Regions from separate parts of the Rhodococcus sp. NPDC059969 genome, predicted to be linked through region 2. Evidence: riboswitches for the same ligand, from Rfam matches in the RefSeq annotation. Region 2 holds a riboswitch; each other region holds the start of a gene.

Region 1 (2,262 bases), on a different contig from region 2:
AGCCGACATGATCTCGGCGAGTTTGGTTGCGGAGATATCGGGGTGATCGTCGGCCAGTAATTGCAGCATGGCCTCGACGGACTGCGCGCTCACCGGCATCAGGGGCGACTTCATGAACTTGAAGATCGACGCCTCGTCCTTGTTGGAACCGATGATCAGCGGGATCCGGTGCGCATAACCCTTCTGGAAAGCCGCAACCGGGTAGTGCGGCACCAGATCGCGATCGACGACGGGCGCCATCGCCAAAGTTCCCGGAATCCGGGTCGGGATTTCGTTGACCAGGTCATCGCTTGCCTTGACGAGCAGTTCGAGATCCGTGGTCAGCAGATCGCCCGCATCTTCGGGCTCGATCGAGAGCAGTTCGAGAAACCGCTCCGCCACGGTCTTGGCGCGCTCGGCCCCGTAGACGGAGGTCGCGGGCGGACTTTGAGCGATCGCGCGGTGGAACAGACCTTCGGCGCTGGGACAGGTCATGAGCGTCGTGATGGATCCTGCGCCGGAGGACTCACCGAAGACGGTCACCGCTCCCGGATCTCCGCCGAACGCGTCGATGTTGTCTCGAACCCACTCGAGTGCCGCAATCTGGTCTCGCAGACCACAGTTCGATTCGAAAACGGTATCCGCGGTGGAGAATCCGGACAGGTCCAGGAATCCGAGGGCACCGACGCGATAGTTGAAGGAGACGAGAACAACGTCTCCGGTTTCAGCCAGATGACGGCCGTCGTAGATCGTTTGCGCGGCGGACCCGAGGCAGTAAGCACCGCCGTGAATCCACACCATCACCGGTCGCGGCGTTCCGTCGGGGCGCGGGGCCCACACGTTGATCGACAGACAGTCCTCGTCGATCTTGAAAGCACGGTCGATCGGAACCGCCGGACTCTGCCCTTGCGGCGCGATCGGCCCGAACTCACGACAGTCGCGCACCCCGTCCCACGGCTCTGTGGGTTGCGGCGCGCGGAATCTCCGCTCACCCACCGGCGCTGATGCGTAGGGCATGCCCTTCCACGCGAACACTCCGCCATCCGGATATCCCCGTGCTTCTCCGCCTCGGGCACGGATGACGAGAGTTCCGTCCTCGCCAAGATTCGGTCGAACGTCGGTCTCCATGTCTGAATCCCCTCCCGACCCGCGCGTGTGGCAAACAAGACCAAACGTACCAACTTAAGGCCGGTGTGCGCCGATTACTCAACTGCCAGGTAGGCGCCGACGAAGGAGAGGCTCGGTGTTAAGGTCGCCTAGTTCTGACACGGGGTGCTCCGCATGGGCGGGGCTGAGAACACACCCGGGAACCTGATCAGGTAATGCTGACGAAGGGATGTCATGGCTACTACGCAGCCTGCATACAATTCTGCCGAAAACTCGGTGGCCACAGCGCCGTCGACGGATCGGTTCACCGATCGACTCTGGGCCGAGACGAAGGCCCTCCGCGAGTCGATCGACTCACTCGAGTTCCTCAAACGCCTCGGCGACGGAACACTGCCTCTCGACGCGTTCCGTACGTACATCGAGCAGGACAAGCTCTATCTGGAGGGATATTCGAAGGCCTTGTCCCTGGTCGCGGCGCACGCACCCGATCCGCAGTCCGCGGGCTTCTGGTCCAATTCCGCGTCCACGGCAGCGACAGTGGAATCTGCGCTTCACGACGGACTGCTCACCGGCGGACTTCTTCCCGCGGGATCGGGAAAACTGGAGCATTCGCAGGCCTGCCTGGGATACGTCTCGTATCTGACGGCGACTGCAGCAACCGCGCCTTACCCGGTCTCCGCAGCGGCGGTACTCCCCTGCTTCTGGATCTACGCCGAGGTCGGCCGCGATCTTGCCGCTTCAGCGTGCGAGGTGCTCGACGGCGATCCGTCACACCCGTACGCGCAGTGGGTCACAACCTACGACGCACCCGAATTTCACGAGTCTGTGGCGCAGGCTCGCGTACTGGTCGACGCGGCCGCTGAGGCAGCCACCGAGACAGAGCGTGAGGCGATGAGTGAAGCGTTCCGAATCGCCAGTCGCTACGAGCTTATGTTCTGGGATTCCGCACTCCACCAGCAGCCTTGGCCGGCGTCGTGATGTCGTTTGCGGCACTACGCCGCACCCTCGCCACCTCTGCCGCGATCGCAGCCGCGTTCACAGTTCTGACCGGATGCGCCGCCGACACCGGCTCTTCCGACGGGACCATTCGGTTCGCACTCGACTGGACACCGAACACGAACCACACCGGTTTGTACGTTGCACTCCAAGAGGGCTACTTCGAGGACGCTGGTCTGG
Region 2 (2,262 bases):
CCACAGTGCGAGGGCTACTTCGACAAATTCGTCGGCTCGTTCATATCTGGACGCGTGGTCCGGCATCGCCTCCAGTCCGTGGTTGCGCGCTTCCTGGTCGAACATCGAGGTCACGACGTTCCAGCCGGCCCGGCCGCCGCTGATGTGGTCGAGTGATGCCAACAGCCGCGCCGCGTGAAACGGCGTGTAGAAAGTCGTGGAAATGGTGGTGACGAGACCGATGTTCGTTGTCGCCCGCGCCATGGCAGTCAATGCGGTGATCGGCTCGAGAAACCACGACGCACCCGACTCGGGTTCGCGAACACTGTGACCGTCAGCGAAGAAGACGGCGTCCAGCTTTCCGCGTTCGGCGATCTGGGCGAGCGACTCGTAATACGTGATGTCGCCGAGACTTTCGACCGGTGAGTCGCGATGACGCCATGCCGCACTGTGATGTCCGCACCCGAGCAGGAACGCACCTATCCGTAATTGTGCGCCCATCAGTTCTTGACGAGTCCGCCGTCGACAACCAGGTTCTGGCCGGTCACGGCCCGCGACCAGGGCGAGGCGAAGAACAGTGCGGCGTCGGCGAATTCGTCCGGTGTCGTGACCCGGCGCAGGGGAGTGCTTGCCGCGATCATGTCGAATACCGCTTCTGGCGTCGCGGCACTCGCGTCCGTGGTGCGGAGCAAGCCGCCGGAGACCATGTTGACGGTGATCCCGTCCGGACCGAGGTCCGCGGACAATGTCCGCGTCAGTGCCAGCAGTGCGGCTTTGGCGGCGGTGTAGTCGTGGTACGGAACTACCGGATTCTGGACCAGATTGGTTCCGACAGTGATGATTCGGCCGAACCCGAGTTCTCGCATGCCGGAGAGTGCTGCCTGGGTGGTGTTGAGTGTCCCGGCGACAGCTCCGCGTAGTTGGGAGTCGAAGTCGGCCCAGGTGATCGTGTCCGCGTTCGGCCGGGCGTCACCGTTGAACGAGAAGTCGACAAGTGCATTGTCGACCACGGTCGAGATCGGTGCCTCGAATCGCTCGAGTGCAGCGGCGAACAACTGATCGACGGAGCTGCGGTCCGTCACGTCCGCCTGGACTGCGAAGGTGCGATCCCTGCCCAGTTCGGCGACCAGGGCCTCGGCGGCATCACGGCTCTTGTTGTAGTTCACGATCACCCGGGCGCCTGAGCGGGAGAATGCTCGGCTCAGTGCGGCTCCGAGCCCGCGGGCACCACCGGTGATCAGGACGATCTGCTCGCTGAGTTCGAGAGCGCGCTGAAATTGCTGTTCGGTCATGTCGACATCCCTCCGCCAGTGCTAACTGGTCAGGTTCATCGGGTCTGATCTCAGCCGACTTTTTCGGCACCCCGTGTCGCCGTCCATCAGACCACGAGAGGTGAACCCACCTGAACGCCGGGTGCGTGGTAATTGCCGGCGCGATGAGTTTTCGATCGCCGGGGAGTCGTTATTGGCAAGCGAAGTGGCAACCGGCCGCTCGCCTTCGCCCCGGGAGATTCCGATGACTACCCAGCCTGCCCACCACGACACCCTTTCCGGTGATGCAACACGAACGGCACCTTCGGGGACCGCGCGCAAGGTCGGATACGTCCTGAGTGGTCTGTTCGTACTTTTCATGCTGTTCGACGGCATCATCCACATCCTCAATCTCCAGACGGTCAAGGACGCCTCGGCCGAACTGGGGCTGCCCGACTCTCTTGCCCTGACAGCCGGGGTCGTGCAGTTGATCTGCCTTGCGCTGTACGTGATTCCGCGAACGTCCGTACTCGGCGCGATTCTGCTCACCGGTTACCTGGGTGGCGCTGTGTTGACCAACCTACGAGCTGAACAGCCTCTGGTGAGCACCACATTGTTTGCCGTCTACGCCGGAATCGTGATGTGGGCTGGACTGTATCTCCGAGATGAGAAGGTTCGCGAGATCATTCCACTCCGTCGGGCCTGAAATCAGGCCATCGAAGGGGTTGCGTGGGACGCGGTGTCCCATTATGTTTGACCTCATTCAAGTCCGTCGACTGCAATCGGCGGACTGGCCGTGAGGAGACACCGATGGCTCGGTCAGCGTCGATCGAAGTGGAACTGCCGTACCACGAGGTACTGCAGACTTTGTCCGAGGGCTCCGTGGCCCGCAGTTTTGATCCCTACCTCGACATCGACTGGGATTCACCAGAGTTCGCGATCGATCCACATGATCCGAGATGGGTGCTCTCGTCCGTCTCGGACCCCCTCGGCGCGACGCAGTGGTACCAGGAGCAGTCCCTGCAACGTCGAA
Region 3 (2,262 bases), on a different contig from region 2:
AACGGCAGGTTGTCCGGCGTCATCGGACGCAGGCCTGCCGCGCATTCGTAGAGTTCGTATTCGCCGATCGCGGGCATCAGCGCCTCGGCGTCGTTGATCAGGTCCCGCACTCCGGCCATCGTGACCTGCGTGTCCTCGCCGGACTCGTATTGTGTTGCGCCGACGACGATTCCGTCGCCGCGCGGGACGAGATACGCGGGTCGTCCGTGGACACTTCCGCGGATTGTGCGGCTGGGCGCCGGGGTGACCCCAGGCCTGCCGCGCAGGCGAAGGATCTCACCCTTGACCGGCCGCACCGGCAGTCCGGGCCACAGCTTGGGTGACGCGATACCGGCGGTGAGCACTATCTGATCGGTATCGAGTTCGGCAAGGTCGTCGACGGCACGCGCGATCAATTCGACGCCGGATTCCGCACAGGCCTTCTGCAAGGCCTCCAGCAGAAGTCTGTTGTCGACGGCGGACTCACCGACAGCCATGAGTCCCGACCGGATGCCGCGGCCGAGCATCGGTTCGAGTTCACGGATGCGGGCGCGACCGAGGATTTCGAGTTCATGGCCCTGCGAGCTCACCCATTCGGCGATGGTCTGCAGGTCCTGCGCGTCGGCAGCATCGAGAGCGACCGTCAGCGAGCTGTCCGCGGTGAAGACCGAGGGACCGAATTTTCCGATCTCTTCACCGAACGTCGGCCACCGCTCCAGGGAGGCCGCGCCGACGGTCAACGCTGTTTCCTCGCCCGGCCAGCCTTCGGACAGTGGGGCAAGCATTCCGCCCGCCACCCACGAAGCCCCTGATCCGATGGACGGGTCGTACAACCGAACAGTCCAACCGTCGCGGGCTGCGCGCCACGCTATGGCGAGACCGATGACACCGCCGCCGACCACCGACACCGTACGAGCGTGTGTATTCACGAAACTCCACCTCCACTTCCTGCGCCGGCATGATCCGGGTCAGGTCTGACGGTCGGGATCTGGTCGCGATCCCCTCTCAGCCCCACGAACCTCGCAGTCACGACAAAAAGTGACGACGACGTTTCAGGACTCCCGTGTCGAACCTTGCTCCCTAGAGGCTACCGTTTGCTCCGTGCACCCCACACATCCCAGTAACGTCATCGACCGGCGCGAGCGCCTGGCAGCAGCACGGCTGTACCTGTGCACCGACGCGCGCCGCGAGAAAGGCGACCTCGCGCAGTTCGCCGAGGCAGCATTGTCCGGCGGAGTCGACATCATCCAATTGCGCGACAAGGGCTCTGCCGGTGAGCGCGAGTTCGGCCCGCTCGAGGCCAAAGACGAACTGGTAGCGCTGGGTATTCTCGCAACTGCAGCACGGCGCCACGGCGCATTGTTGGCCGTCAACGACCGCGCGGATCTCGCAATGGCTTCCGGTGCCGACATCCTCCACCTCGGCCAGAACGACATCCCCGTCCCCTACGCGCGAACTGTTGTCGGCGAAGACGTCGTCATCGGCCGTTCGACGAGCAGTCGCGCACAGGCGAGTCTGGCCGCCATCGAAGAGGGCGTCGACTACTTCTGCACCGGGCCGGTCTGGGCGACACCGACCAAACCGAATCGAAGTGCTTCCGGCCTGGAACTTGTTCGATCGACTGCCGACGCCGCACCGCCGCGGCCCTGGTTCGCGATCGGCGGCATCGACGAGGAACGCCTTCCAGAGCTTCTCGATGCCGGTGCCACTCGCATCGTCGTCGTGCGTGCAATCACGCAAGCATCGGATCCCCAGGCCGCCGCGCAACGCCTTGCCGCGGCCGTCGCCGGGCGCTGAAAACCGGTAACTGGCGACCGTCAACTGTTAGCCGGGCCGTTCCCACACAGTTACGGGTCAGCACGCCTGACGCGAGACGTGAATGGAAGTTGTCCAATTAGACAACAAATCCCCAGTTCCTAGGTGCGATTGGATGTCCGAAAAGTCGGATTAAGTGATCTTCATCACAGTTAGTTCGATTGCGTGTCGCATCCCATTCGGTTTGTTGTAGTTTACTCCCAGTTACTAACTGAAACCTAGGAGCACTAAATGGGATCCCTCGACACCGGCTCGCTCAGCACCGAATCGCTCGAAGACCTGAATCTCGGCAAGATCAGCGAGCTGCTCAAGCTCGGTATCACCGCGGTCAGCTTCATCACGGCGCTGAACTCGCTCAGCTGAGCCTCGTTTCGGTCGACGACCGAAACACAGAAGGGCCGGACTCCCGAGGAGTCCGGCCCTTCTGCTGTGTACGAACTGTCAATACTCGAGTTGTTACGACTGGGT

The links. A riboswitch is a leader RNA that binds a small molecule or an ion and turns the genes downstream of it on or off. The one in region 2 is predicted to bind thiamine pyrophosphate.
Region 1: linked by a shared signal. The riboswitch ahead of ACFWAD_RS26955 (TenA family protein) and the one ahead of ACFWAD_RS19780 (3-oxoacyl-ACP reductase) in region 2 are both predicted to bind thiamine pyrophosphate.
Region 3: linked by a shared signal. The riboswitch ahead of thiO (glycine oxidase ThiO) and the one ahead of ACFWAD_RS19780 (3-oxoacyl-ACP reductase) in region 2 are both predicted to bind thiamine pyrophosphate.

Annotation. Positions count from the first base shown of each region.
Region 1 is NZ_JBHWUF010000013.1:95,698-97,959, forward strand. It holds gene ACFWAD_RS26950 (carboxylesterase/lipase family protein) at 1-1,107, opposite strand, end outside; TPP riboswitch at 1,238-1,333, shown strand; gene ACFWAD_RS26955 (TenA family protein) at 1,321-2,064, shown strand; gene ACFWAD_RS26960 (ABC transporter substrate-binding protein) at 2,064-2,262, shown strand, end outside.
Region 2 is NZ_JBHWUF010000007.1:117,200-119,461, forward strand. It holds gene ACFWAD_RS19775 (LLM class flavin-dependent oxidoreductase) at 1-480, opposite strand, end outside; gene ACFWAD_RS19780 (3-oxoacyl-ACP reductase) at 480-1,271, opposite strand; TPP riboswitch at 1,262-1,355, opposite strand; gene ACFWAD_RS19785 (DoxX family protein) at 1,495-1,935, shown strand; gene ACFWAD_RS19790 (diiron oxygenase) at 2,040-2,262, shown strand, end outside.
Region 3 is NZ_JBHWUF010000012.1:67,701-69,962, reverse strand. It holds gene thiO (glycine oxidase ThiO) at 1-908, opposite strand, end outside; TPP riboswitch at 908-1,054, opposite strand; gene thiE (thiamine phosphate synthase) at 1,081-1,776, shown strand; gene ACFWAD_RS25775 (hypothetical protein) at 2,026-2,157, shown strand; gene ACFWAD_RS25770 (NUDIX domain-containing protein) at 2,251-2,262, opposite strand, start outside.